One region of the Pseudomonas sp. GW823-FHT06B06 genome, then DNA from elsewhere that is predicted to be linked to it. Evidence: predicted binding sites of a transcription regulator. Region 1 holds the regulator's gene; each other region holds the start of a gene.

Region 1 (5,286 bases):
CCAGCGCTTCCTGTTCCTGCTCGCCTTCGGTGCTCAGATAAATCCTGGTGCCCTTGCCAGCGGCCAGCATCATCATTGCCATGATGCTTTTACCATCGATGGTGGTTTCTGGCGTGCGTCCTACCCTGATCGTGCAATCCTTGAATTGACCGGCAACCCCAACGAATTTTGCCGAAGCGCGGGCATGCAGGCCCAGCTTGTTGATGATTTCGATTTCCAGAGCAGGCATCGCGGTGTAAATCCTTTAGCTGAGGTCGCGGTGGCGAACCTGGACATTCTTCAGGGATTGCTGCAGGACCTGGCCAAGACGTTCAGTCAGGTAGACGGAGCGGTGATGGCCGCCGGTGCAGCCAATGGCTATGGTGACATAGGCACGGTTGCTGGCGGCAAAGCGTGGCAGCCATTTGAGCAAGTAGGTAGAAATGTCCTGGAACATTTCCTCGACATCGGGTTGCGCAGCCAGGTACTCGGCCACCGGTTGGTCGAGCCCGGACTGCTCGCGCAGTTCCGGCTTCCAGTAAGGGTTGGGTAGGCATCGCACATCGAATACCAGGTCGGCGTCGACCGGCATACCACGCTTGAACCCGAACGACTCCACGAGAAACGCCGTACCGGGTTCCGGTTGGTTTAGCAGGCGCAGCTTGATGGTATCGCGCAGTTGATACAAATTCAGACTGGTGGTGTTGAGCTTGAGATCGGCAAGGTCGGCAATCGGACCGAGCAGGGTGGTCTCGTCGTTGATCGCTTCGGCCAGCGAGCGGTTGGCGTTGCTCAGCGGGTGACGCCGACGGGTTTCCGAGAAACGTTTGAGCAGGGTTTCTTCGTCGGCATCCAGGTACAGGACATCGCACTGGATGTGGCGACTGCGCACTTCTGCCAGTAACTCGGGGAACCGCGACAAGTGGCTTGGCAGGTTGCGAGCATCGATGGACACGGCAACCAGTGGCTGTGCCAGTTCGGTGTGTATCAGCGCTCGCTCGGCCAGTTCAGGCAGCAACCCGGCAGGCAGGTTGTCAATGCAGTAGTAGCCGTTGTCCTCGAGGACGTCGAGGGCGGTACTTTTACCTGAGCCGGAGCGGCCGCTGACGATGATCAAGCGCATGATTACTGCCCGTTCTGCTCGTCCAGGACAACCTGATACAAGGCTTGATTGCTCGCAGCGTTGCGCAGTTTGTCGCGCACGTCCTTGCGGTCGAGCATGCTGGCAATCTGGCGCAACAACTCAAGGTGCGCATCGGTAGCGGCTTGCGGGACCAGTAGCACGAACAACAGGTCAACCGGAGCGCCGTCGATGGCGTCGAAATCGATAGGGGCGTCCAGGTGCATCAAGGCACTGATGGGCGCATCACAGCCCTTTAGACGGCAGTGGGGAATGGCGATGCCATTACCAAAGCCGGTGGAGCCGAGTTTTTCACGGGCGACCAGGCTCTCGAAAACATCCTGCATGGCCAGATCCGGCACTTCGCGATGGATGAGGTTGGCAATTTGCTCGAGGGCTTTCTTTTTACTGCCGCCCGGCACGTTCACCAGGGAACGGCCGGGGGTCAGGATGCTTTCAAGTCGGATCATGGGTTGGGAGTGTTAACGACCCGTAGCGCCCTGGAGGAGGCTCTGAGTCTTTTCCTTATGCTTTTTGAGTTGTTTATCCAGCTTGTCGGTCAGTGCGTCGATTGCCGCGTACATATCGGTATGTTCCGCGTTGGCGACGACCTCATTGCCGGGTATATGCAGCGTGGCTTCGATTTTCTGCTTCAACTTTTCGACGCACATCGTGACTTGCACGTTGGTGATCTTGTCGAAATGCCCCTCGAGCTTCTTGAACTTGAGCTCGACGTATTCACGCAGGGGCTTGGTCACTTCCAGTTGGTGTCCACTGATGTTGACTTGCATACAGCTTCTCCTTCGTTGCCAGTGCATAAAGCGGCAGATCCAGATGATCTGCCACTGGAACGCTGTGGCGTGGCCCTACATCAACCGCTTGCGTTCGCTCGAAGGCGCGATCCCGAGGGATTCGCGGTACTTGGCGACGGTGCGGCGAGCCACCTGAATGCCTTGTGCCTCCAGTAAACCAGCGATCTTGCTGTCACTCAACGGCTTTTTCTGATTTTCCGCCGCCACCAGTTTTTTGATGATCGCGCGAATCGCCGTGGACGAGCATTCTCCGCCCTCGGAGGTGCTGACGTGACTGGAGAAAAAGTATTTCAGTTCATAAATGCCCCGAGGGGTATGCATGAATTTCTGCGTGGTAACCCGCGAAATCGTCGACTCATGCATGCCGACCGCTTCGGCGATGTCATGCAGGACCAATGGCTTCATGGCTTCGTCGCCATACTCCAGGAAGCCGCGCTGATGCTCGACGATCTGCGTGGCCACTTTCATCAGGGTTTCGTTGCGGCTTTGCAGGCTCTTGATGAACCAGCGGGCTTCCTGCAGTTGATTGCGCATGAAGGTGTTGTCGGCGCTGGTGTCGGCACGACGAACGAAGCCCGCATACTGGGCGTTGACCCTCAGGCGGGGCACCGACTCCTGGTTGAGCTCCACCAGCCAGCGTTCGTTATCCTTGCGCACGATCACGTCCGGAACCACGTATTCGGCTTCGGTCGACTCGATTTGCGAGCCCGGGCGCGGGTTGAGGCTCTGGACCAGCTCGATCACCTGGCGCAGCTCATCTTCCTTGAGCTTCATGCGGCGCATCAGCTGGCTGTAGTCGCGGCTGCCGAGCAAGTCGATATAGTCAGTGACCAGGCGCTTGGCTTCGGCCAGCCAAGGCGTCTTGGCGGGCAGTTGGCGCAATTGCAACAGCAGGCATTCACCCAGGTTGCGTGCGCCGATGCCGGCAGGTTCGAATTGCTGGATGCGGTGCAGGACGGCTTCGATTTCGTCCAGTTCGATGTCCAGTTCCGGATCGAAGGCTTCGAGGATTTCCTCCAGCGTCTCGTCCAGGTAGCCCTGGTTGTTGATGCAGTCGATCAGGGTCACGGCGATCAGGCGATCGGTGTCGGACATCGGTGCCAGGTTCAATTGCCACAGCAGGTGGCTTTGCAGGCTCTCGCCGGCTGATGTGCGGGTGGTGAAATCCCACTCGTCGTCATCGTTGCTCGGCAGGCTGCTGGCGCTGGTCTGGTAGACGTCTTCCCAGGCGGTGTCGACAGGCAGTTCGTTGGGAATGCGCTCGTTCCAGTCGCCTTCCTCGATATTATCGACGGTCGTGGCGCTTTCCTGGTAGGAGGGTTCCTGGGTGTCGGTACTGGGTTTGTGTTCGGCGTTGTCGGCCAGCGGGTCGGAATTGTCGAAGTCGTCGCCTTCTTCCTGGCGCTCGAGCATCGGATTGGACTCCAGGGCCTCCTGGATTTCCTGTTGCAGGTCCAGGGTCGACAATTGGAGCAGGCGGATGGCCTGTTGCAGCTGCGGTGTCATCGTCAGCTGCTGGCCCATTCTCAAGACTAGCGATGGTTTCATGGCAGGGGCTTAACACCTTATTCGCCGGCGCACATGCGCCATCCACTACAGGGCGCCGGAGCGCCAAACATAAGCAAATTATATGCCCGAAACCGCGGCGTTTGCCTAGAGCGCTGTAACAATAAAAAAAGGTTGATTTTTTATTGCGCCAAGCGCTCTGCCGACTCGCCGGACACCGCGATGCTTACAGGCGGAATTCATGCCCCAGGTACACTTCTTTCACCAGGTCATTGGCCAGGATGGTTTCAGCGTCGCCTTCGGCGATCAGTTGACCATCGTTGACAATATAGGCGGTTTCGCAGATATCCAGGGTTTCGCGGACGTTGTGGTCGGTGATCAGTACGCCGATGCCCTTGGCCTTGAGGTGGTGGATGATCTGCTTGATGTCACCCACGGAGATCGGGTCAACGCCGGCGAACGGTTCGTCGAGCAGGATGAATTTCGGGTTGGTGGCCAGTGCCCGGGCGATTTCCACGCGACGGCGTTCGCCACCGGACAGGCTCATGCCGAGGTTGTCGCGGATGTGGCTGATGTGGAACTCCTGCAGCAGGCTTTCCAGTTCCTTGCGGCGACCGGCCTTGTCGAGTTCCTTGCGGGTCTCGAGGATGGCCATGATGTTGTCGGCCACGGAGAGTTTGCGGAAGATCGACGCTTCTTGCGGCAGATAACCGATACCCGCCTTGGCACGACCGTGCATCGGCTGGTGGCTGACATCGAGGTCATCAATCAGCACGCGCCCCTGATCAGCCTGTACCAGGCCGACGATCATGTAGAAGCAGGTGGTCTTGCCGGCGCCGTTGGGGCCGAGCAGGCCGACGATCTGGCCGCTGTCGATGGACAGGCTGACGTCTCGCACGACCTGGCGGCTCTTGTAGCTCTTGGCCAGGTGCTGGGCTTTCAGAGTTGCCATTAAGGGGCCTTTTGCTCGTCGGTTTTCTTTTTCGGCTGGATCACCATGTCGATGCGCGGACGCGACTCGGTCACCTTGCTGCCCGTTGCGCGACCGGCGCTGGCCAGCTTTTTCTCGGTGTCATAGACGATTTTCTCGCCTTGAGTGACGTTGCTGTCCTTGTCGATGACCTTGGCGCGGTCGATCAGCACGACACGATTTTGCTTGGCGAGGTACTGGATGGTCACGCCCCATCCCTGCACGGGCTTGGTGTCGCCTGCGGTCTGCAGTTGCTCGAAGTAGGCCAGGTTACCCACCGAGGTCACCACGTCGACGTCGCCATCGGGGGCGCGGGTCATGGTCACCTTGTTGCCCTTGACAATGATCGAGCCCTGGGTGATGACCACATCGCCCGTATAGGTGGCCACACCGTTCTTGTCGTCCAGTTGGGCGTCGTCGGCCTGGATGCGGATGGGTTGCTGCTGATCGTCCGGCAGAGCCCAGGCGCTCACGCTTCCCAGTGCTGCGCCCAGACTGAGCAAAATAGGGAGGGTTTTAACGAGCCTCATACTGTCCTCTTACGTTCGATAGCAGGTGTATCCTGCTTTCTTTCAAATACGCCTTCATGCCGACACCAGTCGATACACCGCCAGCGCCGTCGATTCTAACGGGTTGCTGGGTCTGCGCATATTGCTGCTGCGGGAACACGGTCATGCGAGTACTGGTGATCAGGGTGTCGCGGTTCTTTTCGTCGGTACGCTTGACGCGCACGTTGTCGATCAGTTCGACCTCGGTCCCGCCGGAGTTCACCTCACCGTGATCGCTGGTCACATGCCACGGAAAATCAGTGCCGCGGTACATGTTCAGGTCGGGTTTGGTCACCAGCGTGATGTCGGTTGCCTTGACGTGCTCGGCTTTTTCCGACGTCATTTCGTATT
Region 2 (5,286 bases), on a different contig from region 1:
CAGGTTGTTGCGGATCACCGGCATGTGCACCTTGAGCGCGTCCAGATCCGCTTGGTTGCGCGCAAGCATGGTAATGCTCACTTGCATGTAGCGCTGGCGTCCGTTCTGGTTGTAGTTGGCCACGAACGCCGGGGCCATCGGCTCGAAAACGGCAGGCTGCTTGCCCACGGGGGTGGTTTCGGCCACGACGGCAGGCTTGCTCTGGGCACTGTGCATGAAGTACCAGGTCGCCCCCACGGACAAGCCGATCGCCAGCAACAGCGCCACCACGATCAAGATGATCAGCTTGAGTTTGCCTTTGGTTGCGGGGTCTTTTACTGCTGCGTCGCTCTTCGCCATGCCAATAATCCGTCACTATTCGGTTTTTACAGTCGCGCGACTAGGCAAGAGCAAGTGTTATGCCAGAAGCAAAAGATCGCAGCCTGCGGCAGCTCCTACATTGGACTGCGTACATCCTGTAGGAGCTGCCGAAGGCTGCGATCTTTTAGGGGGCGCCGCGAATTATCAGGCGTAATAATCGACTGCGCTGGAGCCAATCACGCTAGTCGGGCTGGCCGCAACTTGGGTAACGCTGGCCGAAAGCTCGTCATCCATCGAATCAAGGCGACCGCCGCCAGCACTGGCGCGTCCACTCTGCGCCTGCTGATGTTGCGCCTGGTCCTGGGATCCCCGGGACTGGTCCGAGACGTTGACGTCAACCTGGCCCATGCCCTGCTGGGTGAACATGTCGCGCAAACGCTGCATCTGCCCGTCCAGCGCTTCACGCACGCCCGGATGCGCGCTCATGAACGTCACCTGGGTCTGCTGATCGGGCACCATGTTCACCCGAATGTCGAGACGGCCGAGTTCGGCCGGCTGCAACTGGATGTCGGCCGCCTTGAGATTGGCGCTGGACAGGTACATGACCCGATTCACCACTTCTTCCGTCCAACCGCTCTGATGCATCGCGATGGGCTGGTTGACCGGCAGGGCGTTGGCGGTTTTTGGCGTCGCTGCCTGGGTCAGTGCCGCCAGGCGGTCGGCGAAATCGTCGACCCGGGTATCGCTGCTGGCAGACTTGAGGTCCTTGAGCCCATCATCGATCAGGCCACTGAAGGCCTGGTCGCCGCCCTGGTCGGTACTGTCCATGTCGGTTTGCACGTCGAGCATGTTCGCCATGCCAGCGGCGAAGGTCTGCGCCGCCGTCCGTTCACCGTCGACCTCGGTCGGAGCTGCCTTGGGTTGTGCCTGGCTTGAGGCCGAGACATGGCCACTCTGCTCCATGGCCATGCGCAGGGCTGGCAGGGCGTCCAGTGGGTCGGCTTCGGGATCGAATCCTGTGTCAGTGGCGGGGACGATTGGCGGGATGACCGCCGCAACGGGCGCTTCGACGGCTGGTTGATCAGCCACAACAGGCGCCGCGATGACAGGCACCTCGACAGGATCAACCGGCGCAGCTTCGACGCCCCCTGCCTGTTCGTCCGTCGCATCGGCGCTGTCCTGCTTGTCGTCGGCTTGCGCCGGCTTGTCGGCGGGCAAGCTTTTGCCGCTATCGGCAACGACAGGCTTCTCGGCGGCAGCGTTATCCTTGACGTCGTCCTTTTTACCGAGGCTGTCGGCAGCCTTGTGAGGTTGTGGTTTCGAAGGTCCGTCAGCAGCCGGGTTCCGGCCTTGTGCGGCGTACACCTGAGAGAAGCTCGACGCCTTGTCCCCGGGCTCGGCGGCGACCTTCGTGGAAGGGGCGGCGGCGGCCTGACTCTTGGCCTGAGCGGCGGCCTGAAGAAGAGAATTTGGGGTAAAGGGCATTTAACGGTCTCCGCTGCACTGGGATCGTAGGTACAGTTGCAAGAGTTAATAGCAAGGGGCGGGCCAGTTTCGCCTGATGGCGACGAAAAGCGTCTTGCGCCTCAGCTTTCCGCCAGGGACCGTTGCCGCTCAGCTTCGTAAAGAGGCCGAACGATCGCGAACTCAAGGTCGATTGCAGTGATCAGCTCCTGGATTTCGGAGGGCGAAAGCTTTTCAGCATTTTTCTCAAGTTCGCCACATAGCGCGACAAGCTTGACGGCGCCCATGTTGCTGCTGCTGCCTTTGAAGCTGTGCGCCACGTCTACGAGCTGCGCAGCTCTCCCTGCCTCGCGCAACCCTTGAAGGCGCTCTTCGGAATCGGCGAGAAAGGTATCCAGCAACTGCGGATACGCGTCCTCCATGACCTCGCGCAACTCGTTCAGCGCGTCGAGGTCCAGATGTTCATCAGCCACTTGTTCGCTCCTTGATCAAGAATTTATGGATTATGCCAGAGCCTTCCAGAGAAACTCCACGCGGGCACTTCGACCATCGTCAGACCAGCTTGCATTATGACCCAACTGACGGATCAGACTGACTCCACGTCCAGACAGACGGACAGGATCGACAGGACGTTCCAGTACCCGCCCGACATCAAATCCCTTGCCGCTGTCCTCGACGCGAATTGCCAGGCATCCACCCTCGCCTTGCGGGGTAACCTGTAAATGCACCCGGACATAACCGTCCTCAAGCTCGTCCAGGCGTGCATTGCGTTGTAGATAATAGCGGGTGAAACCCGACACATCGCGTTTAAGGCTGGAATCCAGGCCTAGCACTCCATGCTCCAGGGCGTTGGAGTACAACTCGGCCAGTACGCTGTAGAGCGCCCCGCTTTGAGCCCGCAGACCGTGCACTTCCTGCAGCAGTTGCAAGAGATGGGGCAACGGATTGAAGCGCTTGAGCGTCGCAGCGCGAAACTCGAAACTGGCCGACCAGTCCAGAGGGCAGGACTGGCCACTGTCGGAATAGATCGGCAGCGGCGGGCTCGCCTGAGTGGGCGCAGGCAGGCTGACCTCGACCATGCTGACGTCGTCGCGCGCCTCACCACGAAAGTCCCGAAGCGCCTGCTCGATATCCTCGAACAAGGTGTCGGGTTGACGATTGGCGGCAAATACCTGCTGCAACCGCTGCACACCAAACAGCTGGTCATCGGCGTCGCAGGTATCGATCACCCCGTCGGACAACAGGAATATCCGATCACCCGGGGCCATCGGAAACACTTCGGTGCGATCATCGAAGGTAGGCGGGCTCAGCACCCCCAGTGGCAAATGCCGCGCGGTCAGTGGCGTTCGCTCGCCGCTGGCAACGCTGTACAGGTAGCCGTCCGGCATGCCGCCGTTCCAGACCTCCACCGAGTGATTCTGGGCACTCAGGCACAGCATCGTGGCGCAGCAAAACATGTCCACCGGCAGGATACGCTTGAGCTTGGCATTCATCTCGCGCAGGGTTTCCGCCAGGCCGTAGCCCTTGGCGGTCATGCCGTAGAAGACTTCGGCCAGGGGCATGGCGCCAACGGCGGCGGGCAGGCCATGGCCGGTGAAATCGCCGAGCAGCACATGCATGTCCCCTGCCGGGGTGAAGGCGGCCAACAGCAAGTCGCCGTTGAACAATGCGTAAGGCGATTGCAGGTAGCGGATATTGGGCGCATTCAGGCAGCCGGAATGAGCCACCTTGTCGAACACCGCCTTGGCCACGCGCTGTTCGTTGAGCAAGTATTCGTGGTGCCTGGCGATCTGGTCGCGCTGCTGTACAACGGTGGCCTGCAAGCGCCGCAAGCGGTCCATCGCCTTGATTTTGGCGGCAAGAATCACCTGGTTGTACGGTTTTGCCAGAAAATCGTCACCCCCGACCTCCAGGCAACGAGCCAATGCCTGGTTTTCCGACAGCGAGGTGAGGAAGATGATCGGAACCAGGGTTTCCCCGGCCAATGCCTTGATTTGCGCGGCCGCCTCGAAGCCATCCATCACCGGCATCATCGCGTCCATCAACACCAGCTGCGGGCGTTGCTGGCGAAATATTTCCACCGCTTCGGCGCCGTTGGCGGCCGTCAACACTTGATGCCCCTGACGGCGCACGATGCTCGACAACAGCATGCGATCGGCGGCGCTGTCTTCGGCGATCAGGATCGTCAGCGATTCGAGTGCCGGTTGCACAGTGATCAACTGATGTCGAACAGCTTGTCGAAGTTGGAAATGGCGAGGATTTTCCTCACGTCGCAATTGCTGTTGACCACGCGAATATCGGAATCGTCGCCGCCAGCGTGATCTCGCAACAGCAGCAACATGCCCAGGGCGGAACTGTCGAGGTAGGTGGCTTCCCTCAGATCGACGACGACTTCGGCGAGCGCCTTGTCTTCGTAGGATTGACGAAATTCCTGATGCTTGGCGAAATCGAATCGTCCCTTGACCGATATCGTCAGCTTTTGCCCATCCGGGGACACTTCTGAAACGACTGACATGTCATGGCTTCCTTGTCGTTGGTAAACCTTCTTGTACAAGGTTTAGCATTGGGTAGAGGTTGGGGCAAGGCAGGATATTTTTGGAGGCCTTGAGCCCCCACAGGTTGACCGCCTTTCTCCTGTGAGAGCGAGCCTGCTCGCGAAGAACGATAACGCGTTCCATATGACTCAATACGCATCATGGCGCGGCAACCGCTGGGACAGTTCATCCAGCAGCTTTTGCTCGCGCTTGTCCTCCAGCGCCCGCGCTTCGTCCTGGTAGCGCTGGACCAGTTTGCGCAAGCCTTCTACCCGGGCGAACGCCTGCTGCCAGGTGTCGCGCGCCTTGTTCAGGTTGTTCTGGTGCCAGGCCAGGCTTTGCCGCTGTTGATCGATGGCCGTGCCCAACTGCGCGAGAAAGCCCTGGTAGCCCAGCAGCCATTGGCCGGACACGCCACTGCTGCCGCGTACGATCCACTGTTCCTGATAGTCGAGCCGAAAGGCTTCGAGGTCGGCCAGCTTGCTTTCGGCCAGGCGCACTTGCCCCTGGAAGTGTCCCAGGCGCTGGACCGCGGTTTTCTCGGCCTTCTCGGCCATTTCCAGCACGGGAGCCAGGCGGCCCGCCCGAGTCTGGGCCATGGCCGGTTAACCGCCCGCCGCGGGCGCGAAGATCGACGCGAGATACGCCTCGCTTTCGCCCAGGCTGATGCTGTCGTTGAGGCCCTGGCGCAGGTATTTGACCAGTTGCGGCTGCAGGGAAATCGCCAGGTCGGTCTCGCGGTCACCGCCGGCGACGTAGGCGCCGACACTGATCAGGTCGCGGCTCTGCTGGTAGCGCGACCACAACTGCTTGAAGTACTGCGCGCGAGTCATGTGCTCCGGCGAGACTACCGCCGGCATGACCCGGCTGATGGACGCCTCGATATCGATGGCCGGGTAATGGCCTTCCTCGGCCAGGCGCCGCGACAGCACGATGTGCCCGTCGAGCACGCCCCGCGCCGAGTCGGCAATCGGGTCCTGCTGGTCGT
Region 3 (5,286 bases), on a different contig from region 1:
TCGAGACCCAGCACAAGGCGCTCTCCTTGCGCGTGCTGACGGTCGATGATTCGTCAGTGGCGCGCAAACAGGTCACCCGGTGCCTGCAAACGGTCGGTGTTGATGTGGTGGCGTTGAACGACGGTCGCCAAGCGCTGGATTACCTGCGCAAACTGGTCGACGAGGGCAAGAGGCCAGAGGAGGAGTTCCTGATGATGATTTCCGACATCGAGATGCCGGAAATGGACGGATACACCCTCACGGCGGAGATCCGCAACGACCCTCGCATGCAAAAGCTTCATATCATCCTGCATACTTCGTTGTCGGGTGTATTCAATCAGGCGATGGTCAGGAAGGTCGGTGCCGATGACTTCCTGGCCAAGTTCCGTCCTGATGACCTGGCATCCCGGGTAGTCGACCGGATCAAGGCAGCAGACATCAGCTAGGGGCGTTCGGCCCCCGGCAGTCAACACGATTTTAGAGGCGGCAGCATTGTCTACGGGTAATTTGGATTTCGAACAGTTCCGGGTGTTCCTGGAAAAAGCCTGTGGCATTTTGCTCGGTGAAAACAAGCAATATCTAGTCTCCAGCCGTCTCAACAAACTGATGGAGCAGCAAGGCATCAAGTCCCTGGGTGAGCTGGTCCAGCGCATTCAGACCCAGCCGCGCAGCGGGTTGCGCGAGATGGTGGTGGATGCAATGACGACCAACGAAACCCTGTGGTTTCGTGATACCTATCCGTTTGAAGTCTTGAAAAACAAGGTGCTGCCCGAAGCGATCAAGGCCAGCCCCGGTCAGCGTCTGCGGATCTGGTCGGCGGCCTGCTCGTCGGGTCAGGAACCGTATTCGCTGTCGATGTCCATCGATGAGTTCGAGCGGTTCAATGCCGGGCAGTTGAGAATGGGCGTACAGATCGTTGCCACCGACCTGTCGGGCACCATGCTGAACAACTGCAAGACCGGCGAGTACGACAGCCTGGCCATCGGTCGCGGCTTGTCTCCCGAGCGGCTGCAGCGTTATTTCGACCCCAAGGGGCCGGGGCGCTGGGCCATCAAGGCGCCGATCAAGAGCAGGGTCGAGTTTCGCTCGTTCAACCTGCTGGACAGCTACGCCGGCCTTGGCAAGTTCGACATCGTGTTCTGTCGCAATGTGCTGATCTACTTCTCCGCCGAAGTGAAGAAGGACATCCTTTTGCGCATTCACAGCACGTTGAAGCCGGGAGGTTATCTGTTCCTCGGTGCTTCCGAAGCGCTGAACGGATTGCCGGACCATTACCAGATGGTCCAATGCAGCCCGGGGATTATTTACCAGGCGAAGTGATGCAAGCGCGACAGGCATAAAAAATGGGAGCCCACAGGGCTCCTTTTTTATGCCTGTCGCGCTTGCATCACGTAGGAGCTGCCGAAGGCTGCGATCTTTTGGACTTGATCTTAAAAAACAAAATCAAAAAATCGCAGCCTGCGGCAGCTCCTACAGGGTATGTGTTGTCCACGGGAAGCGGCAGAAAAGCGGCATCCAGCGGAAACCGGTTGCCGCTTTTCTGTCGTTGCCGCATGGGTCGTTGCCCGCAAAGCCCCGGTTTATGGGGTTTTCTAAATTGGCATGACGCTTGCTTTGACCATCTCACGAAAAACAGGTCAGCCGAAGGTTTCCCGCCATGAGCATCAGCTTCGATAAAGCGCTCGGTATTCACGAAAAGGCATTGGGCTTCCGCGCTCAGCGTGCCGAAGTCCTGGCCAACAACATTGCCAACGCCGACACCCCCAACTACAAGGCTCGGGACCTGGAGTTCTCGAAAGTGCTCGAGGCGCAGAACGACAAGGCCAAGAATGGCACCTTCGCCTTGAACATGACCAACAGCCGTCACATCGAGGCCCAGGGCCTGGGCAATGGCGACGAGTCGCTGATGTACCGCACGCCGATGCAACCGTCGATCGACCAGAACACCGTGGACGCCCAGCTGGAACAGTCGAACTACGCAGAAAACTCGGTCAACTTCCAGGCCAGCTTCACCCTGCTCAACAGCAAATTCAAAGGGCTGGTGTCAGCCCTGCGCGGAGAATAAGTCATGTCTCTCTCCAGTGTTTTCAACATTGCCGGTAGCGGCATGAGTGCCCAGACCACGCGCTTGAACACCGTGGCTTCGAACATCGCCAACGCCGAGACCGTCTCGTCGAGCATCGACCAGACCTACCGTGCGCGTCACCCGGTGTTCGCCACCATGTTCCAGGGCGCTCAAGGTGCTGGCAGCGATTCTCTGTTCCAGAACCAGGACGCAGCCGGGCAAGGCGTGCAGGTACTGGGCGTGGTCGAGGACCAGAGCAACCTTGAGGCACGCTACGAGCCGAACCATCCGGCCGCCGATGCCAAGGGCTATGTCTACTACCCGAACGTCAACGTGGTGGAAGAAATGGCTGACATGATTTCCGCGAGCCGTTCGTTCCAGACCAACGCCGAAATGATGAATACCGCCAAAACCATGATGCAGAAGGTCCTGACCCTCGGTCAGTGATAAGGGGCGACTCAGATGAGTGTTACCGATACCACCAGTGGTCTGAGCCTCAACGACATCCTGGCCAACTCGTCGATCAAGACCAATACCAATTCCGACAGCCTCACATCGGCGGCCAGCAGTGCCACGGGCAAGAAGGCCCTGGGCAAGGATGCGTTCCTGCAATTACTGGTGACCCAGCTGAAAAACCAGAACCCGCTGGAGCCTCAGGGCAACGGCGAGTTCGTGGCACAACTGGCGCAGTTCAGCAGCCTGGAAGGCATCACCACGCTCAACGATACCGTGTCCGGCATCGCTGGCAACTACAACTCGTCCCAGGCATTGCAGGCTTCGGCACTGGTCGGGCGTTCCGTCATCGCACCGGGCGACAAGGCCGTGGTCGACACCACGAAGGGCATGACCGGTTCCGTCGTCATTCCACAGTCGGTGGCTGAAGTGTCGGTGAAAATCACCGACAAGGATGGCAAGACCATCCGTACCATCACCCTGGATGATCAGAAAGCCGGCACTGGCAGCTTCACCTGGGATGGTAAGGACGATGCCGGCAAGGTCGTGGATTCGGGTACTTATACCTTTGTGGCGAGCACCACCATCGATGACAAGGCCGTGGCACTGGTCACCAATCTGCCGGCAACGGTCAACAGCGTGACCATCAGCCAGACCGGCGGTGAGTTGATGCTCAACCTGGCCGGGCTCGGCAGTGTCGCCCTGTCCAAAGTGCAAACCATTGGTATATAGAGCCGACTAACGCGGCACAAAAGGAGTGGAATATGTCTTTCAACATCGGCCTTAGCGGTCTCTATGCCGCCAACAAGCAATTGGACGTCACCGGTAACAACATCGCCAACGTGGCAACCACCGGCTTCAAGTCGTCCCGCGCAGAATTCGAAGATGTGTACTCGGCGTCGAAGCTGGGTACCGGCAGCAAGGTCACCGGCAGCGGCGTGCGCCTGGCCAACGTTTCCCAACAATTTACCCAGGGCGACATCAGCGCCACCGGTAACGTGCTGGACATGGGGATCAACGGCTCAGGCTTCTTCGTACTGAACAACAGCGGCTCGTTATCCTATACCCGCGCGGGCACGTTCAAGGTCGACAAGGAAGGCTACGTCACCAACAGCGATGGCACCTCGCGCCTGCAGGGCTATGGTGTTGATAACAATGGCAAGATTGTCAAAGGCGTATTGACCGACCTGCGCATCGACACCTCCAACCTGGCGCCAAAATCCACCACCACGGTGTCGTCGACGATCAACCTGAACTCGACGTCTCCCGTGATCGATCAGGCAGTGGCAACCAACAAATTCGACCCTAGCAAATCCGAAACCTTTACCAACCAGTTCAGTACGCCGGTTTTTGATACTCAGGGCAACCAGCACACCATGGATCAATACATGGTCAAGACGGGGCCGAACACTTGGGATACCTACACCCTGATCGATAACCGTAATCCGGACGGCAGTGACCCGACGGACGCTGCGACGCCGCCAATCGCTTCGACCATGACCTTCGACACGTCGGGCAAGCTGGTGTCGGTCAGCACGCCGGTTCCACCCACCGTGCCTCCGACCGTTCCAACGCCTGCTCCGGTGATCAGCAATGAGCTGAAAGTCACCAACTGGACCCCGGGCACAGTCAAGGATGGTGTCTGGACGGCCAATGGTGCAGCCGCCGATCCGGCAGGCCTGACAATTGCCATGGATAACACGACTCAGTTCAACGCCGATACCGCGCGCTCTATTCCCGTGCAGAACGGTTATGCCACGGGTCAGATCACCAACCTGACCATCGACGGCAGCGGTGTGCTGTTGGCAAACTTCAGTAACTATCAGACCAAGCCGATTGGCCAACTGGCGCTGGCCAGCTTCACCAACGAACAAGGCCTGCAGGCAGTCGGCGGTACCAGCTGGAAAGAAACCTACGCTTCGGGCATCCCGGGCTACGACGCGCCGGAAACCGGCTCGCTGGGTACGATCCGCTCCAACTCCCTGGAAGAGTCCAACGTCAACGTGACCAATGAGCTGGTCGATTTGATCAAGGCGCAGAGCAATTACCAGGCGAACGCCAAGACCATCTCTACCCAGAGCACCATCATGCAGACCATCATTCAGATGGCCTGATGTGGAATAGCTCAAAGCTCTGCACAAGGAGCCCCTCGCAAGAGGGGCTTTTTTGTTGATCAAAAGATCGCAGCCTCGCTTCGCTCGTCAGCTCCTACAGGGATCGCATTTTCAATGTAGGAGCTGACGAGCGAAGCGAGGCTGCGATCTTTTTCGTGGGCAAAAGAAAACCCCCGACAAGCCGGGGGCCTGTCGGGGGTCTAGTGTTACCGGCTCAGCTTATTGGCAAGCTTCGCAATCCGGCTCGTCGATGGCGCAAGCCTTCGGCACTGGAGCAGGGCCGGCTGGTGCTGCCAGGACCGAGTCGTCACCGTGGTTGCCACCGCTGGAAACAGCGTTGAGCTTGCCGGTGTTGATGGTCGACTTCTCGGTGCTGGTCGCGGCCAGGGCACGGAGGTAGTAGGTGGTTTTCAGACCACGGTACCAGGCCATGCGGTAGGTCACGTCCAGCTTCTTGCCCGAAGCGCCAGCGATGTACAGGTTCAGCGATTGAGCCTGGTCGATCCACTTCTGACGACGGCTGGCCGCATCGACGATCCACTTGGTGTCCACTTCGAACGCGGTTGCATAGAGCTCCTTGAGTTCTTGCGGGATGCGCTCGATCTGCTGCACCGAACCGTCGTAGTACTTCAGGTCGTTGATCATGACCGAGTCCCACAAGCCGCGAGCCTTCAG

The links. Region 1 encodes sigma-54, which starts transcription at its own class of promoters, with help from an activator protein. Its sites were predicted from a motif close to ANTGGCATNNANNTTGCTNT; they were not measured.
Region 2: a site for sigma-54 is predicted at 1,834-1,853, ahead of AC1Q8Q_RS16480 (flagellar hook-length control protein FliK). Genes of this name have one in related genera too.
Region 3: a site for sigma-54 is predicted at 1,576-1,595, ahead of flgB (flagellar basal body rod protein FlgB). Genes of this name have one in related genera too.

Annotation. Positions count from the first base shown of each region.
Region 1 covers NZ_JBXAHO010000002.1:117,295-122,580, reverse strand. Annotated here, with positions in the region: gene AC1Q8Q_RS02250 (HPr family phosphocarrier protein) at 1-229, opposite strand, end outside; gene rapZ (RNase adapter RapZ) at 245-1,102, opposite strand; gene ptsN (PTS IIA-like nitrogen regulatory protein PtsN) at 1,105-1,569, opposite strand; gene hpf (ribosome hibernation-promoting factor, HPF/YfiA family) at 1,582-1,890, opposite strand; gene AC1Q8Q_RS02230 (RNA polymerase factor sigma-54) at 1,966-3,459, opposite strand; gene lptB (LPS export ABC transporter ATP-binding protein) at 3,644-4,369, opposite strand; gene lptA (lipopolysaccharide transport periplasmic protein LptA) at 4,369-4,917, opposite strand; gene lptC (LPS export ABC transporter periplasmic protein LptC) at 4,904-5,286, opposite strand, start outside.
Region 2 covers NZ_JBXAHO010000016.1:61,052-66,337, forward strand. Annotated here, with positions in the region: gene fliL (flagellar basal body-associated protein FliL) at 1-339, opposite strand, end outside; gene AC1Q8Q_RS16480 (flagellar hook-length control protein FliK) at 505-1,785, opposite strand; gene AC1Q8Q_RS16485 (Hpt domain-containing protein) at 1,887-2,237, opposite strand; gene AC1Q8Q_RS16490 (ATP-binding SpoIIE family protein phosphatase) at 2,268-3,974, opposite strand; gene AC1Q8Q_RS16495 (STAS domain-containing protein) at 3,980-4,279, opposite strand; gene fliJ (flagellar export protein FliJ) at 4,448-4,897, opposite strand; gene fliI (flagellar protein export ATPase FliI) at 4,904-5,286, opposite strand, start outside.
Region 3 covers NZ_JBXAHO010000027.1:67,438-72,723, reverse strand. Annotated here, with positions in the region: gene AC1Q8Q_RS22530 (chemotaxis protein CheV) at 1-425, shown strand, start outside; gene cheR (protein-glutamate O-methyltransferase CheR) at 472-1,299, shown strand; gene flgB (flagellar basal body rod protein FlgB) at 1,637-2,044, shown strand; gene flgC (flagellar basal body rod protein FlgC) at 2,048-2,491, shown strand; gene flgD (flagellar hook assembly protein FlgD) at 2,507-3,229, shown strand; gene flgE (flagellar hook protein FlgE) at 3,262-4,611, shown strand; gene AC1Q8Q_RS22500 (ribonucleoside-diphosphate reductase subunit alpha) at 4,831-5,286, opposite strand, start outside.